DNA from 3 places in the Agromyces endophyticus genome. Region 1 is predicted to be linked to each of the others. Evidence: predicted binding sites of a transcription regulator. Region 1 holds the regulator's gene; each other region holds the start of a gene.

Region 1 (5,573 bases):
ATCCGCGACGAGATCGGTCTCGCCGATGGCGCCGAGGTCACGACCGAGGCGAACCCCGACTCGGTCGGGCCGCGCGAGCTCGACGAGCTCGCCGCCGGCGGTTTCACGCGCGTGTCGTTCGGCATGCAGTCGGCGGTGCCGCACGTGCTCACGGCGCTCGATCGCACGCACGACCCCGAGCGGGTGCCGCAGGTGGTCGCGTGGGCGCGCGATTCCGGCCTCGATGTGAGCCTCGACCTCATCTACGGCACGCCGGGGGAGTCGCTCGACGACTGGCGGCGGAGCCTCGAGCACGCGATCGCCCAGCAACCCGACCACCTGAGCGCCTATGCGCTCATCGTCGAGGAGGGCACGAAGCTCGCGCGCCAGATCCGTCGTGGCGAGCTCGCCGAGCCGAGCGACGACCTCGAGGCCGACATGTACGAGCTGGCCGACGAGCTGCTCGCCGCGGGCGGGTACGACTGGTACGAGGTCAGCAACTGGGCGCGCGGCGCGCGGCACCGCTCGCGGCACAACCTCGGCTACTGGCGCGGCGACGACTGGTGGGGCGTCGGTCCCGGGGCGCACAGCCACGTCGGCGGGGTCCGCTGGTGGAACGCCAAGCACCCGTCGGCGTACGCCGAACGGCTCGCCTCCGGCGTGTCGCCCGCGGTCGGGCGCGAGGTCCTCGACGCGGCGACGCGGGAGACCGAGCGGGTGCTGCTCGCGACCCGCATCCACGAGGGCCTCGAGATCGCCTCCCTGCAGGCGGGCGGCCGGCAGGCTGTGGCCGGTCTCATCGCCGACGGCCTCGTCGACGCGAAAGCCGCCCTCTCCGGTGTGCTGACGCTCACGCGGAGAGGGCGGCTCCTGGCCGACGCGGTGGTCCGGCGGCTGCTCGACGGCGAACCCGTCGGGTAGCTCCGATCGGTCGAGGACCTAGCTGACGAACTTGATCGACAGCGGGTAGGTGTAGGGCTGACCCTGGTTCGCCTTGACGGCCGCGATGATGCTGAAGATGATCGTGACGATCCACACGGCGATCAGGATGAAGATGCCGATGATGACGAACGTCAGGATGCTGCCGACCACGTAGGCGATCGCCATCGTGATCTGGAAGTTCAGCGCGGTCGCGGTGTGCTCGCGGATGAACGGCCCCTTGTCCTTCAGGATCAGGTAGCCGATGAGGGCCGGCACGAAGCTGAAGAAGATGCCGCCGATGTGGATCAGCGTCGCCCACAGCTTCTCGTCGGAGGGGCTCATCTGCTGGCTCGGCTGCTGATAGGGGTCCTGCGGCGGGGGAGGGGGCGTGGTGTCGGACATGTCGGTCTCCTTGATCGATGGTTCGAAGGGCTGAACGGGGGGCAACGTCATGCTGGCACAGACGAGCGCGCCGGGGAAGTGTTCCAGCGGCGCGCTCGGCGATGCATGACGGAACGGCTACTTGATGAACCGGATCGCGAACGGGTAGCGATAGTGCGTCCCGTCCTTCGCCGTGACGTAGGCGAGGATCGAGAACACGATCACGGTCACCCAGAGGGCGGTCGGGAGCAGCCATCCCACGATGTTCCAGAACCCGAAGGTCACGAGCGACAGCACCGAGTTCACGATGACGATCGCGACGTACGCGAGCACGGCCGTGATCTGGAAGTTCAGGCCCTCCTTCGCCTCGACGTTCGTGAACGGGCCGCGGTCCTTGAAGACGAGCCAGATGATGAGCGAGGGCAGCGGGCCGATGATGCCGCCGAGCTGTGCGAGCGAGCCCCACAGCACATCCTGGTCGTGCGCGAGCGGTGCGGCGGGCTGGGGCTCGGAGGCGGGCGGCGGAGTGGTGTCGCTCATGGGCGGACCTTTCGGGAGGTGTCGCGGAAGTGGGGCGGAGCGCGACGCGGCAGGTGGGCGGCGCGCGGGACCTCCATACGGTAGCGCCAGCCCACCGACGCGGCAACGGCCGCGCCACGGGATGTCGCGATATGATTGGCAGTCTGGTCGGTCGAGTGCCAACGCTCGCCGCCGAGTCGGGTCGTGCAGAGGGAAGCGAGGACCATGGTCTCCGAACGCAGTCTCGCCGTGCTCCGCGCGATCGTGCAGGACTACGTCGCCTCACGCGAACCGGTCGGCTCGAAGACGATCGTCGAACGGCACGCCTTCGGCGTCTCGGCCGCGACCATCCGCAACGACATGGCGCTGCTCGAAGAAGAGGAGCTGATCGCCGCCCCGCACACCTCGTCGGGTCGCATCCCGACCGACAAGGGCTACCGCGTCTTCGTCGACCAGCTGACCGACGTGCGCCCGCTGAGTTCGGCGCAGCGGCAGGCGATCGAGACCTTCCTCGGCGAGTCGAGCGACCTCGACGAGCTGCTCGCCCGCACGGTTCGGCTCATCTCGCAGCTCACCAAGCAGCTCGCGGTCGTGCAGTACCCGAGCTTCGCGAGCGCACGCGTGCGCCACGTCGAGCTCGTCGGGCTCGCACCCGAACGCGTGCTGTGCATCCTCATCGCCGACTCCGGACAGGTCGAGCAGCGACTCGCCGAACTCGCCGAGCCCGTCGACGACGAGACGCTCGCCTCGCTGCGGCACCGGTTGAACGAACTCGTCGCCGGCGCGACGATGACGGATGCGACCGAGTTGCTGTCGGGCGAGATCGACAGCGTCGACCGTCGCCACGCCGCGGTGCTCCACACCCTCGCCGCGACGCTCGCCGACCAGGCACGCCAGCAGCGCAGCGACCGGCTCGTGGTCGCCGGTGCCGCGAACCTCGTGCGCACCGAACAGGACTTCGCGGGCTCGATCCTCGGCGTCATCGAGGCGATCGAGGAGCAGGTCGTGCTCCTCAGGCTCTTCGGCGAGATGGCGACCGACGAGCACGCCGTCGCCGTGCGCATCGGTCGCGAGAACGCGTCGTTCGGGCTCGGCGAGACGTCGATCGTGTCGAGCGCGTTCGAGATCCCCGGGCGCGACATCTCGCGCCTCGGCGTCGTGGGGCCGACCCGCATGGACTACTCCAACAGCATGGCGGCCGTCCGCGCCGTCGCCCGATACCTCTCCCGCACGCTCGGCGAGAACTGACCCGCCGCCGTCGAATCCGACGGCGCAACCGAAAGGACAAGCCCTCCGTGGCCGACCATTACGAGGTCCTCGGCGTCTCGCGCGACGCCACCCCCGACGAGATCAAGAAGGCGTACCGCCGTCTTGCGCGTGAGCTCCACCCCGACGTGAATCCCGGCGCCGAGGCATCCGAGCGCTTCAAGGAGGTGACGCACGCGTACGACGTGCTGAGCGACCCGAAGCAGCGCCAGCAGTACGACCTCGGCGGCGGTCAGGGCGGCTTCAACGGCCAGGGCTTCGGCGGCTTCGGCGACATCTTCGAGACGTTCTTCGGTGCGAGCCAGCAGAGCCGCGGACCGCGGTCGCGCCGCGAGCGCGGCCAGGACGCGCTCATCCGGGTCGAGGTCGGACTCGACGAGGTGATCTTCGGCACCCACCGCGACATCGACGTCGACACGGCCGTGCGGTGCGAGACCTGCCAGGGCTCGTGCTGCCAGCCGGGCACGTCGCCCGTCACCTGCGACATCTGCCACGGCAGCGGCCAGATCCAGCGCCAGGTGCGTTCGCTCCTCGGCAACGTCGTGACCTCGAGCCCGTGCGGCACCTGCCGCGGCTACGGCACGATCATCGCGACGCCGTGCACGACCTGCCAGGGCCAGGGCCGAGTGCGGGCGCGCCGCACGGTCCCCGTCGACATCCCCGCCGGCGTCGACACGGGCGTGCGCCTGCAGATGCCGGGCTCGGGCGAGGCCGGCCCGGCCGGCGGCCCGAACGGCGACCTCTACCTCGAGATCAAGGTGAAGAACCACGAGGTCTTCAGCCGCAACGGCGACGACCTGCTCGCGACCCTCGAGGTCGCGATGACCGACGCCGTGCTCGGCACGACGGCGAAGATCCCGGGCCTCGACGGCGATGTCGAGCTCGAGGTGCGGGCCGGCACGCAGAGCGGCGAGATCCTCACCGTGAAGGACCGGGGCGTCACGAAGCTGCGCGGCAACGGACGCGGCGACCTCAAGGTCGGCGTGCAGGTGGTCACCCCGACGAAGCTCTCGTCGAAGGAGCGCGACCTCATCTCGCAGTTCGCCGCCTCGAAGAAGTCGCCGAAGCCCGAGCTCAGTCACTTCCAGCAGGGGCTCTTCGCCCGGCTGCGCGACCGGTTCCTCGGCTGAGCGGCCGGCGATGAGCAGCCTCTACCTCGACGAGTCGCTCGACCTCGGTGCGCTCGCGCCGGGGGGCGAGTTGCGGCTCACCGGCGACGAGGCGCGTCATGCCGTCACCGTCGCCCGGATCCGCACGGGCGAGCGCATCTCGATCGGCGACGGTCGCGGCGTGGTCGTGCGCGGCACGGTCGTCGCGACCGAGCCGCGCGAGCTCGTGCTCGTCGCGGAGGAGGTCGTGGTCGAGGATCGCCCGGCCCCCGCGATCACGCTCGTGCAGGCGCTCGCGAAGGGCGACCGCGACGAGATGGCGGTGCAGGCGGCCACCGAGCTCGGCGTCGACGCCGTCGTGCCGTGGGCCGCCGCCCGCTCGGTGTCGCGCTGGGAGGGGCCGAAGGCCGAGAAGGGCCGGCGGCGCTGGGCGACCATCGTGCGCGAGGCCGTGAAGCAGTCGATCCGCGCCTGGCTGCCCGAGGTGACCGAGATCACGACGACGACCGGGCTCGCCGATCGGCTGTCCGGATGCCGCGTGCTCGTCCTCGAACCGACCGCCGGCGTCGCGCTCACCGACCTCGAACCCGACGGCCGCGACATCGCCCTCGTCGTGGGACCCGAGGGCGGTATCGCACCCGACGAGCTCGACCGGCTCGTCGCCGCCGGTGCGGAGCCCGTTCGGCTCGGCGCGTCGGTGCTGCGCACCTCGACCGCCGGGCCCGCCGCGATCGCGGTGCTCAGCGTCGCGCTCGGGCGGTGGTGAACGATCCCTCGCTACGATGGTGGGATGACCGACTCCCGCGCCGAACCGACCGTCTTCGAACGCATCGTGGCGCGCGAGATCCCCGCGCGCATCGTCGCCGAGACCGAGCACGTCATCGCGTTCCACGACATCGCGCCGCAGGCGCCCGTGCACGTCGTGGTCACGACGAAGACCGGCGACTACCGTGACGTCGTCGAGCTCGCGGCGGGCGACCCCGCGCTCCTCGCCGAACTCGTCGGCGTCGCGAACGACGTCGCCGGCGACCTCGCCGACGGCGAGTTCCGCCTCGTCTTCAACACCGGGGCATCGGCCGGCCAGACCGTGTTCCACGTGCACGCCCATGTCCTCGCGGGCGGCCTCGAGGAGGGCACGCTTGCCGGAGCGTGAGCCTGCGCAGTCGAACGAGCCGGCGGAGTCGGAGGCGCCGGTGACCGGTGCCGACGAGGAGCGACTGCGCATCGACGGCATCCAGATGGTGCGCCTGCTCGGCCCGCAGGACCGGCTGCTCACGTCGATCCAGCGGGAGTACCCGGGCGTCGAGGTGCACGTGCGCGGCAACGAGATCGCCATCCGTGGCGCCGCCGACGAACGACGACGCGTCCGCCGGCTCATCGAAGAACTGCTCGAGCTCG
Region 2 (5,573 bases), 1.1 Mb from region 1:
GCGGTCGCGGTCGCGTCGATCCGGTGGTCGCGGCACCGGCACCGCGCCGACGCACTCGTCGGGCGAGGCGACGTCAGCCGATCGAGCTGAACAGGGGCGGCTTCGCCGGGCCCCGCGGAGCGCGCTCGCCGTCGCGGCCGCCGACGTACAGCCAGCCGAGCAGCTGCTCGTTCGGGGCGAGCTCGTGCATCTCGGCCACGGCGGGGTGCCGCGTGTGCGGTCCGGTGCGCCACATGACGCCCCAGCCGGCCTCGTCGAGCAGGAGGCTCAGCACGTGCGCGACGCCGGCCGCCGCCGCATCCTGCTCCCAGTCGGCCGCCTTCGGGTGCCAGGTGCGCCGCACGACGATCGCGACGAGGAGCGGCGCCCGAAGCGGCTTGGCGGCGAGCTTGGCGGCGGCGTCGCCGTCGAATCCGGATGCCGCGACGAGGGCCGCACCGAGGCGCGCCCGTGCGTCGCCGCGAAGGGCGATGGTGCGCCACGGGCGCAGCCCGGCGTGGTCGGCGACGCGTTCGGCGGCCTCGAGCAGCTCGACGAGCTCGGCGTCGTCGGGCGAGGCGTCGGTGACCTTGGGGGCCGAGCGGCGCGCGAGCGCCGCCCGGCGTGCCGGGCCGATGGTCACTCGTCGGCCGTGAAGTCGAGCGCGAGCGAGTTCATGCAGTAGCGGTCGCCGGTGGGGGTGCCGAACCCGTCGGGGAAGACGTGTCCGAGATGCGAGCCGCAGGCCGCACAGCGCACCTCGGTGCGCACCATGCCGAGGCTGCGATCCTCGATGAGCTCGACCGCCTCGGGGCGGACCGACTCGTAGAAGCTCGGCCAGCCGCAGCCCGAGTCGAACTTCGTGCCGCTCTTGAACAGCTCGGCGCCGCAGGCGCCGCACGTGTACACGCCGGCGCGCTCCTCGTCGAGGAGCTCACCCGACCAGGGGCGCTCGGTCGCCGCCTCGCGGAGCACCTGGTACCGCGCGGGGTCGAGCTCGGCACGCCATTCCTCATCGCTCTTCTGCACCTGGTGTGACATGGGCGCTCCTCTCGTTCGCGGTGGATTCCATCGTCGCAGTTCCGGTGCGGGCGCGACGACATCGGATGCAACGCCGCGGGGCGGCGCGGTGTTCCACGGACACACGCGCACGTGCGGCGGCCTCTCGGCATGCGTTGCCTAGGATGTGCTGCAGGCGGGCCGCCCGGCTCGCGCGACGGGAGGACCGGATGAGCGCCGAGCGCGTGCCGCACCGCCCCGACGACGCCCCGCTCGACGATCGCCAGCTGCGTGTGCTCGCCTTCGAGGCGCGTGCGTGGCAGCAACCGGCCAGCAAGGCCGAGGCCATCCGCGACGAGTTCGGCATCTCGGCCGCCCGCTACTATCGGATCCTCGGCGAGCTCATCGATTCCCCCGCCGCGCTCCGTCACGACCCGATGCTCGTCAAGCGATTGCAACGGCTGCGGTCGGCGCGCCGGGCGGCGCGATCGCAACGCTCGCTCTCCCTCGGCCGTCCGCTCGACTGAGCCCGGCCCCGACCCCGATCTGGACCCCATGGCGCAGAAGTTCCCCCGCGACCGCTTCGACTCGATCCCGCACGGCATCGACCGAGTGGGCGCGCATCGTGCCCCGGCCCGGCGCGGTGCGAAGTGGATCCGGTTCGGCTGGGCCGCACTCGCGACGGTCGTGCTCGCCGGAATCGGCATCGCGGGTGTCATGATCTTCAACGACCGGCTGAACGTGTCCGGCGGCGACCCGGGCGCGACGCCCTCCGCATCGCCGGTCGCGACGGCCGAGCCGACCATCGCCCCCATCGACGTCACCGTGCTCAACGGCACGGCGACCGAGGGGCTCGCGGCCACGGCGGCCGCGACGCTGACGGCCGGGGGCGTCACCGTCGGCGCGACGGCGAACGCGAGCGAGGACGACCTCACCGAGACGGTCGTCTACTACGCCACACCCGACCTCGAGGGGGCCGCTCGTGGCGTCGCGGGCCTCCTGCCGGAGGCCGACGTGCGCCTGTCGGAGAGCTTCGCCGAGACGGGCACTCCGCTCGTGGTCGTGCTCGGGTCCGACTACGCGGGGGCCGTCGGCGGCTGATCACGGCGAATTGTTGCCATTCTGCGACCATTCGTTGCGACAGCCCCCTTGTGCCCGGGATGCCGCCTCTGTGAGTATCGGGAATTGGTCGCTCGCGCCCGTGCTGCACCGTCGCCCTCCAGGTCGACGTCCAGCGCTGTGACTGAGCCGGCCCGGTACAGGCGACAGGCACGTGCTGAACGACACACTGCAGTTATGGGAGCAACACATGGCGAACGGAACCGTCAAGTGGTTCAACGCTGAAAAGGGATACGGCTTCATCACCGTCGATGACGGCGGCCAGGACGTCTTCGTCCACTACTCGGCCATCGACATGGCCGGGTACAAGGTGCTCGAGGAGGGCCAGCAGGTCGTCTTCGAGGTGGGCACCGGGTCGAAGGGGCCGCAGGCCGAGGCGGTGCGTCCGGCCTGAGCATCATCCGAGCGTCTCGAACGCGCCGCCCGACGGGCGGCGCGTTCGGTGTCTCGGGGCCCGGCGAACCGATGCCGCGATCGCACCCGGCGTGTCTGCGCAGTACCACGGTCCGCGGGCCGTCGCCGTGGTTACGATGACGGCATGGTAACGGGGGTCCGCCCGGGCGCACGACGCGCAGCCGTCGTCGTCGCGCTCGCCGTCGCAGCGCTCGCGCTCGCAGCCTGCCAGGGCCCGTCGCCCGAACCGACGCCGTCGCCGACCCCGACGGCCGAACCTCGCCCGGTCGGCAGTTCCGAACCCGTGGCGGTCGCGTTCTCACCGCTGCGCGGCACGACGACCGATCCGGCCGCGCCGGCGCATCCGTCGCTCGCGGTCAAGATCGACGACCACGAGGAGGCGCGACCGCAGATCGCGCTCAACCGCACGGACCTCGTCTTCGAGGAGCTCGTCGAGGGCGGCATCACGCGCTACGTCGCGGTCTGGCACTCGGACGTGCCCGACACCGTCGGCCCGGTCCGGTCGATCCGGCCGATGGATCCCGACATCGTCACCCCGCTCGGCGGGATCATCGCGTACTCGGGCGGCCAGGAGAAGTTCGTCGCGATGATGATGGCGACCCCGCTCAAGAACATCGTCTTCGACTACGACGACACCGGGCTCTTCTTCCGGGCCGATGCGCGCCCCGGGCCGCACGACGTCATCCTGCGCTCGAAGGAGGCCGTCGCGCGCAACGCGAAGCTCGCGCCGCCGCCCGTGCAGTTCGCGTACGGCACCGCCGATCCGCTCGCCGATCCCGCACTCAAAGCCGCGCCGACGAAGCGCATCGCGATCGTCTTCTCCGACGCCCGCAACCCGTCGTGGGACTGGGACGCCGGTTCGTCGACCTGGCTCCGGTCGCAGGAGGGCCGAGCAGACACCCAGGAGGGCGGCGAGCGCGTGCACGCGACCAACGTCGTGACGATGCGCGTCGACATCGACTGGCGCTACGGCGAGGTGCCGAAGACCGTCCTCGTCGGTTCGGGCGAGGTCTGGGTCTCGAGCGCAGGCCGCACCGCCCACGGTACCTGGAAGAAGGGCTCGCAGGCCTCGCCGATCGTGCTCACGGCCGACGACGGGTCGCCGCTGCGGCTCGCGCCGGGCAACACCTGGATCGAGCTCGTGCCGAAGTCGGGGTCGGTGAAGTTCACGTCCTGAGCGGCGCCGGCCCGCGGCATCCGGGATGCCGCGAACGGTCGCCCGCGGCGCGGTGCGTGTTCGCCGCGAGCGTGCGGCGGCCGGGCCGCGCTCGCTTGCACTCACTGCACGAGAGTGCCAGAATCGTCTTAGCACTCACTCGTTTTGAGTGCTAAACCACGAATCTTTGAAGACGTCCGAGAAGGGACGAGAGACACACATGGCAAAGATCATTGCTTTCGACGAAGAGGCCCGCCGCGGCCTCGAGCGTGGCCTCAACACGCTCGCCGACGCGGTCAAGGTGACCCTCGGCCCGCGCGGTCGCAACGTCGTGCTCGAGAAGAAGTGGGGCGCCCCCACGATCACGAACGACGGCGTCTCGATCGCCAAGGAGATCGAGCTCGACGACCCGTACGAGAAGATCGGCGCCGAGCTCGTCAAGGAGGTCGCGAAGAAGACCGACGACGTCGCGGGTGACGGCACCACGACCTCGGTCGTCCTCGCCCAGGCGCTCGTCCGCGAGGGCCTCCGCAACGTCGCCGCCGGCGCCGACCCCATCTCGCTCAAGCGCGGCATCGAGAAGGCCGTCCAGGCCGTCGAGGCCGAGCTGCTCTCGAGTGCGAAGGAGGTCGAGACCAAGGAGGAGATCGCCGCCACGGCTTCGATCTCGGCCGCCGACGAGCAGATCGGTGCGCTCATCGCCGAGGCGATCGACAAGGTCGGCAAGGAGGGCGTCGTCACCGTCGAGGAGTCGAACACCTTCGGCACCGAGCTCGAGCTGACCGAGGGCATGCGCTTCGACAAGGGCTACCTGTCGGCGTACTTCGTCACCGACCCCGAGCGCCAGGAGGCGGTCTTCGAGGACCCGTACATCCTGATCGTCAACAGCAAGGTCTCGAACATCAAGGACCTGTTGCCCATCGTCGACAAGGTGATCCAGACCGGCAAGCAGCTGCTCATCATCGCCGAGGACGTCGACGGCGAGGCGCTCGCGACGCTCATCGTCAACAAGATCCGCGGCATCTTCAAGTCGGTCGCCGTCAAGGCCCCCGGCTTCGGCGACCGCCGCAAGGCGCAGCTCCAGGACATCGCCATCCTCACGGGCGGCCAGGTCATCTCCGAGGAGGTCGGCCTCAAGCTCGAGAACGTCACCCTCGACCTGCTCGGCCAGGCCCGCAAGGTCATCATCACCAAGGACGAGACGACCATCGTCGAGGGTGCCGGTGACGAGGAGGCCATCGCCGGTCGCGTCGCGCAGATCCGCAAGGAGATCGACAACACCGACAGCGACTACGACCGCGAGAAGCTCCAGGAGCGCCTCGCCAAGCTCGCCGGCGGCGTCGCCGTCATCAAGGCGGGCGCAGCCACCGAGGTCGAGCTCAAGGAGCGCAAGCACCGCATCGAGGACGCCGTGCGCAACGCGAAGGCCGCCGTCGAGGAGGGCATCGTCGCCGGTGGTGGCGTCGCCCTCATCCAGGCCGGCAAGACCGCCTTCGAGAAGCTCGAGCTCTCGGGCGACGAGGCGACCGGTGCGAACATCGTCCGCGTCGCGATCGACGCGCCGCTCAAGCAGATCGCGCTCAACGCGGGTCTCGAGCCGGGCGTCGTCGTCGACAAGGTGCGCAACCTCCCGACCGGCCAGGGCCTCAACGCCGCGACCGGCGAGTACGTCGACATGCTCGAGGCGGGCATCAACGACCCGGTGAAGGTGACCCGTTCGGCGCTGCTCAACGCGGCTTCGATCGCCGGCCTCTTCCTCACCACCGAGGCCGTCGTCGCCGACAAGCCCGAGAAGAACCCGGCTCCGGTCGGCGACCCGACGGGCGGCATGGACTTCTAAGCAGGTCCGCACCAGTACGAAGCGAAGGGCGTCTCCCGAACGGGAGGCGCCCTTCGTCGCGTGCGC
Region 3 (5,573 bases), 1.3 Mb from region 1:
AGTCGGTCAGACTGGGGTCGATCTCCTTCAGGCGGTCGGTGAAGTCACCGAGCGACGCGAGGTCGAGACCCGGGGTCGTCGCCTTGGCACCCTTGATGAGGCCGGGGGCGAAGTCCTTGCTGTAGTCGAGACGGTTGCCGTCGGTGAGGTAGATCTTGTCACCGGGGAAACCGCTGCCGACCAGGTCGGGGATGATGACCTTCGCCTCGTCGAACGAGATGATCACGATCGCGTCGGGGTTCTGAGCCGTCACGTCGCCGATCTGGGTCGAGAAGTTCGTGTCGCCCGTGTTGAACGACGACTCGGCCACGACCTCGCCGCCGGCACCCTCGAACGCCTTCTTCGTGGCGTCGGCGAAGCCGGTGCCGTAGGCGTCGTTCTGGTAGATGATGCCGAGCGTCGAGTTGCCGTCTTCGGCGACCAGGTTGCCGAGCACCTCGCCCTGGAGGAGGTCGGACGGCGCGGTGCGGAAGTACAGCCCGTTGTCGTTGATCGACGACAGGTCGAGACCCGTGTTCGACGGCGACATGAGCACGACGCCGGCGCTCGTGACCTGCTCGTAGATGTTGCGGGTCGTCGCCGAGGCCGCAGCACCCGAGATGGCCGCGACGTCCTGCGAGAGCAGGTCGGTGACCGAACCGGTCGCGACATCGACCGTGCTGTCGCCCTCGTCGCGGAGGGTCAGCTCGACGTTGATGCCGAGGTCGGCGGCGTTGATGTCGTTCACCGCGAGCTGCGCGGCGGCGATCTGGGGCGGGCCGAGCACCGCGAGGGTGCCGGACTGCGGCGCGATCTGGCCGACCTTCAGCGTGAGGTCGCGGTCGCCCGCCTCCACCTGCAGGGCGTCGCCGGAATCGGCGGGCTTCTCGCTCTCGGTCGACGACGGGGTGCCGCCTGAAGTGCACGCGGTGAGCAGGAGGGTGCTGACGCCGACGATGGCGAGACCCGTCCAGGCAGCGCGCGCAGAACGCTTGGCCGAAGCCTTCGCGAAGACGCTCATGTTGCTCCTTGGGACTGAAGGAATTGCTGAAACGATCAAGCGCCGTAACGACGCCGTTGATCGACAGTATGCCGGGGTGTCCCGCCGAGACAAGTCACCGCGGTCACAACCCGGTAACACCGGCCGGATCGTTACCGGGTCGACACCTTTCGGGCGTCGGACGCACGAAATCCGCGTCACACGGCGTCATCTGGTGCGGATTCCGCCGCAGCGGCGTGGTGCCGGACGCGGCTCACACGGGCTCGGCGAACACCCGCCTGGCCGACCGGGCACTGCGCACGAGGTCGAAGGTGAGCACGGCGAGCGCCACCCAGACGAGACCGAAGCCGATCCAGCGCTCGGGCGGCATCGGCTCGCCGAGCACCGCGACGCCCACGATGAACTGGATGAACGGCGCGAAGTACTGGATGAACCCCATGTAGATGAGCGGCAGCCGTCTCGACGCCGCCGCGAACAGCAGCAGCGGCACCGCGGTGACGACGCCCGCGAGCGAGAGCAGCACCGCGTGCCACGCACCGTAGGCGCCCATCGTGAGCCCCTCGGTGGCCGCGATCCACCACAGCTGAACGCCGGCGACCGGCGCGAGCCACAGCGTCTCGAGCGTGAGCCCCGAGACGGCGTCGACCCGCGGGCCGACCCGCTTCTTGATGAGTCCGTAGAACCCGAACGAGAAGGCGAGCAGCAGCGCGATCCACGGGAACTGCCCGTGGCCGACCGCGAGCACGATGACGGCGACCATCGAGATGCCGACCGCGACCCACTGGGTCGGGTTGAGGCGCTCCCGCAGGATGAGCACGCCGAGGAAGATCGTCACGATCGGGTTGATGAAGTAGCCGAGGGATGCCTCGACGACCTGCTCGTTCACGGCCGCGTAGACGTACGTCTCCCAGTTGACGAAGATGAGCGCGCCGGCGGCGGCCATCGTGAAGAGCACGCGGCGGTCGCGCAGGAGCGCGACGAACCTCGCCCACCCCCGGGTCACGGTGATGAGCAGGGCGCAGAAGACGAGCGAGAGCAGGATGCGCCAGGCGACGATCTCGACCGAGCCGGTCGGCTGCAGCGCGATGAAGTAGATGGGCAGCACGCCCCAGAGCAGGTACGCGGAGATCGCGTAGCCGAGACCCGGTCGGCTGATCGCGCCGTGACCGGCGGGCGCTGAGCGGGAATTCACCGATACAGCCTACGCCCGCCGGATGATCCGGCTGAATCGATTCGACCGAGGATGCCACGCGGTCGGCCCGCCATGACGACAGCGCCACCCCGGAGACGACGAACGGCCCGGAGGCCGAAGCCTCCGGGCCGTCAGCACGGATGTCGGGTCGCTCAGCGAACGACGACCGCGAGCACGTCGCGGGCCGACAGCACGAGGAAGTCCTCGCCGCCGAACTTGACCTCGGTGCCGCCGTACTTCGAGTAGATGACCTTGTCGCCGACGGCGACGTCGAGCGGGACGCGGTTGCCGTTGTCGTCGATGCGACCGGGGCCGACGGCGACGACCTCGCCCTCCTGCGGCTTCTCCTTCGCGGTGTCGGGGATGACGAGACCCGACGCCGTGGTCTGCTCGGCCTCGACCTGCTTGATGACGATGCGATCCTCGAGCGGCTTGATGGAAACCGACACGGTTGACCCCTTTTCTAGACGGATGCGTCTTTTGACGAAGACTGGTTAGCAGCCTCAGAGCGAGAGTGCTAAAGCGAGTCTAGGCGCGTTCTGGCACTCGTGCAACGTGAGTGCCAACGTCGTTCACGTCTGGCGAACAGCGGCGGATGCGCCGGTGATATAGCGTTCTGGGGTGGAACGCTCCGACCTCGTCGCACTGCTCTCCCCCGAAGGCCTGCGGCTGCTCGACGCCCTGCCCGCGTGGGACTCGAAGGCCGACATCGTCAAGACGGTCGCCGAGCTCCGCCGGCGGGGCCACGACGCCGGGCTCGTCGCGGCCGTGCTCACCCAGTCGAAGCTGCGCGCGAAGGCCGCATCCAAGTTCGGGCCGTTCGCCGACCGCATGCTGTTCACCGAGGCCGGCCTCGAGCAGGCGACCCGCCTGCAGGTCGCCGCCCTGCACGCCGGACGGTTCTCGCGGGCGGGCGTCCGCCACGTCGCCGACCTCGGCTGCGGCATCGGCGGCGACGCCCTCGCGATGGCCGCGATCGACCTCGAGGTCACGGCGGCCGACGCCGACGAGGTCACCGCGGCGATCGCGGCGTACAACCTCACGCCGTTCCCGCACGCGCAGGTGCTGCACTCGCGCGCGGAGGACGTCGCGCTCGGCGGCATCGACGGCGCCTGGCTCGACCCGGCGCGGCGCACGACCGCGGGCGGCACGACGACGCGCATCGCGGATGCCTCGGCGTATTCGCCGAGCCTCGACTTCGCGTTCGGGCTCGCCGACCGGATGGCGGTGGGCGTGAAGCTCGGCCCCGGCACCGATCGCGACGTGATTCCGGCGGGCGCCGAGGCGCAGTGGGTCTCGGTCGACGGCGACGTCGTCGAGCTCGGCGTCTGGCTCGGTGCCCTCGCACGCCCCGGCATCGGGCGCTCGGCGCTCGTCATCCGCGGCGAGGCCGCGTACGAGCTCGTCGCCCCCGCTGACAGCGAGGACGCACCCGACGGGCCGCTCGGCGACTTCCTCTACGAGCCCGACGGCGCGGTCATCCGGGCACGGCTCATCGGCGACCTCGCCCGGGCGAACGGTGCCTGGATGCTGAGCTCCGGCATCGCCTACCTCACGGCCGACACCGCCATCGATTCACCGTTCGCCCGGGGCTTCCGGGTGCTCGAACGGCTGCCAGCCGACGAGCGCGGACTGCGTCAGGCGCTGCAGGCACGCGGCGTCGGCACCGTCGAGATCAAGAAGCGCGGCGTCGACGTCGACCCGGCGGCGCTGCGCACCCGGCTGAAGCTCAAGGGCGCCGAGCGCGCGACGATCGTGCTCACCCGTGAGCAGGGCCGTCATGTGGCGCTGCTCGTCGAGCGGCTCGCCACCGCGGGTTGAGGAGCGCCCGACGAAGGAGGACGCGTCTCGAAACCGCCCAAGGAGGACGCGGCTCGAAACCCTCAGACCGGGAGCGCCCCGAACACGATCGCGTAGTAGCCGATCCAGACGGCTGAGAACACGAGTCCGGCCAGGCCCGTGCCGATGCCGGTGAACGCGAGGGCGCGGCCGTGCTCCTCGCGGCGCAGGCCGAGCACGCCGAACACGATCGCGGCGATCGACAGGGGCAGCATCCAGCCGACGAAGAGCGACGCCGCGGCACCGATCACGCCCGTGACGGCGGAGACCCAGCTGAACGCCCGGCGCTGCTGCTCCTCCTCCTCTTCGATCGCCTCGGCGGCGTCGAAGCCGGCGCGGTGCACGATGAGCAGCTGCCCCGTCGAGATGCGGCGCAGCTGGTCGGTGTCGACGGGCACGTCGAACTCGCGCTGGTCGGGCTCGAGCGCGGCGGGCTCGCGCACGGCGGGCTCGGGTTCGCGCACGGCGGGGTCGGCGCGGAAGGTGGGTTCGGCCGGCCGGTAGGGCGCGAGCGGGTCGACCGGCCCGTCGTCGCGCCGGGGCAGACGGTCGGGGGCCTCGCCGTCAGGCGAAGCCCCCTCACGTTCCGTCATCTCGTCGCTCAGTAGTCGTACGACGGCGAGTAGTAGTCCGCCGTCGAGAAGAGCACGCCCCAGAGCACGAACGACAGCAGCGCGATGCCGATGCCGACGAACCCGAGGATGATGCCGGTCAGCCACATGCCCTTCGCCTGCGGCTCCTTGCTCTTGCCGATGAAGCCGAGCACCACCGCCGCAGCCGGGATGAACAGCTGCAGCACGCCGCCGATGAACGGCAGGAACACGACGGCGAAGCCGACGAGGCCCACGATGCCGGCGATCAGCGAGATGAGGCTGAACACCGGCGTCTTCTTCGCGGGAGCCGCACCGTAGGCCGGTGCCGCGTAGCCGGGCGCACCGTACGCGGGCTGCGCCGCGGGCGCACCGTACGCGTTCGGCGCGGGCGGAGGCGGCGGGGTCGCCGAACCGTATGCCGGCGGCGTCGCACCGGGCGTGCCGTACGCGGGCGGCGCCGGGGGCGCCGGGGGTGCAGGCGGCGCGGGCGGTTCGGGGGCGGCCGGGGGCTCGGGTGCGCTCGGCACCTCGGGCACCTCGGGCCCCGACGCTGACGCATCGACCGGCACGACCGGCTCGGGCTCGCCGGGCACGCCCGGTTCCGCCGGAGCAGGAAGGTCGGGTTCGGGCACGCTCGGCACCTCGGGCTCGACGGGGGCGCCGGGGACCTCGGGGGTCTCGGGCGTCTCGTCGGGATTTCTCGGATCAGTCATTTCTTCCCCCTCAGATTCGCGACAGGGCCGATGGGATTCAGTACGTGCTGTAGCCCTGCGACGCGGCGACGCCGGCGATGATGATCGCGAACACGATCCAGATCAGGCCCACGACGAGGCCGACGTAGCCGATGATGAGGCCGGCGATGGCGAGGCCGCGACCCTGCTCACCGGTCTTCTTGATCTGGCTGAGCGCGATGTGGCCCGTGATGACGGCGACGAGGGAGATGAAGAAGGCCGAGACGAGCGAGACGATC

Evidence for each region. The regulator HrcA, encoded in region 1, represses chaperone genes, less so after heat shock. The targets are predictions, from matches to a motif close to TTNGCACTCGNNNNNNNCGAGTGCNAA.
Region 2: the regulator HrcA is predicted to act here: its motif matches at 3,817-3,843, upstream of groL (chaperonin GroEL).
Region 3: the regulator HrcA is predicted to act here: its motif matches at 2,711-2,737, upstream of groES (co-chaperone GroES).

What each region holds. Positions count from the first base shown of each region.
Region 1 covers NZ_CP095042.1:24,572-30,144, reverse strand. The annotation lists gene hemW (radical SAM family heme chaperone HemW) at 1-900, shown strand, start outside; gene MUN74_RS00145 (DUF4870 domain-containing protein) at 919-1,302, opposite strand; gene MUN74_RS00140 (DUF4870 domain-containing protein) at 1,420-1,821, opposite strand; gene hrcA (heat-inducible transcriptional repressor HrcA) at 2,026-3,048, shown strand; gene dnaJ (molecular chaperone DnaJ) at 3,096-4,196, shown strand; gene MUN74_RS00125 (16S rRNA (uracil(1498)-N(3))-methyltransferase) at 4,207-4,941, shown strand; gene MUN74_RS00120 (HIT domain-containing protein) at 4,966-5,328, shown strand; gene MUN74_RS00115 (PhoH family protein) at 5,414-5,573, shown strand, end outside.
Region 2 covers NZ_CP095042.1:3,139,002-3,144,574, forward strand. The annotation lists gene MUN74_RS14200 (DMT family transporter) at 1-90, shown strand, start outside; gene MUN74_RS14205 (nitroreductase family protein) at 74-622, opposite strand; gene msrB (peptide-methionine (R)-S-oxide reductase MsrB) at 619-1,020, opposite strand; gene MUN74_RS14215 (DUF3263 domain-containing protein) at 1,209-1,505, shown strand; gene MUN74_RS14220 (LytR C-terminal domain-containing protein) at 1,534-2,079, shown strand; gene MUN74_RS14225 (cold-shock protein) at 2,288-2,491, shown strand; gene MUN74_RS14230 (DUF3048 domain-containing protein) at 2,636-3,688, shown strand; gene groL (chaperonin GroEL) at 3,888-5,507, shown strand.
Region 3 covers NZ_CP095042.1:2,967,907-2,973,479, reverse strand. The annotation lists gene MUN74_RS13525 (ABC transporter substrate-binding protein) at 1-1,000, opposite strand, end outside; gene rarD (EamA family transporter RarD) at 1,233-2,171, opposite strand; gene groES (co-chaperone GroES) at 2,324-2,620, opposite strand; gene MUN74_RS13510 (class I SAM-dependent methyltransferase) at 2,793-3,992, shown strand; gene MUN74_RS13505 (DUF4190 domain-containing protein) at 4,055-4,603, opposite strand; gene MUN74_RS13500 (DUF4190 domain-containing protein) at 4,612-5,316, opposite strand; gene MUN74_RS13495 (DUF4190 domain-containing protein) at 5,354-5,573, opposite strand, start outside.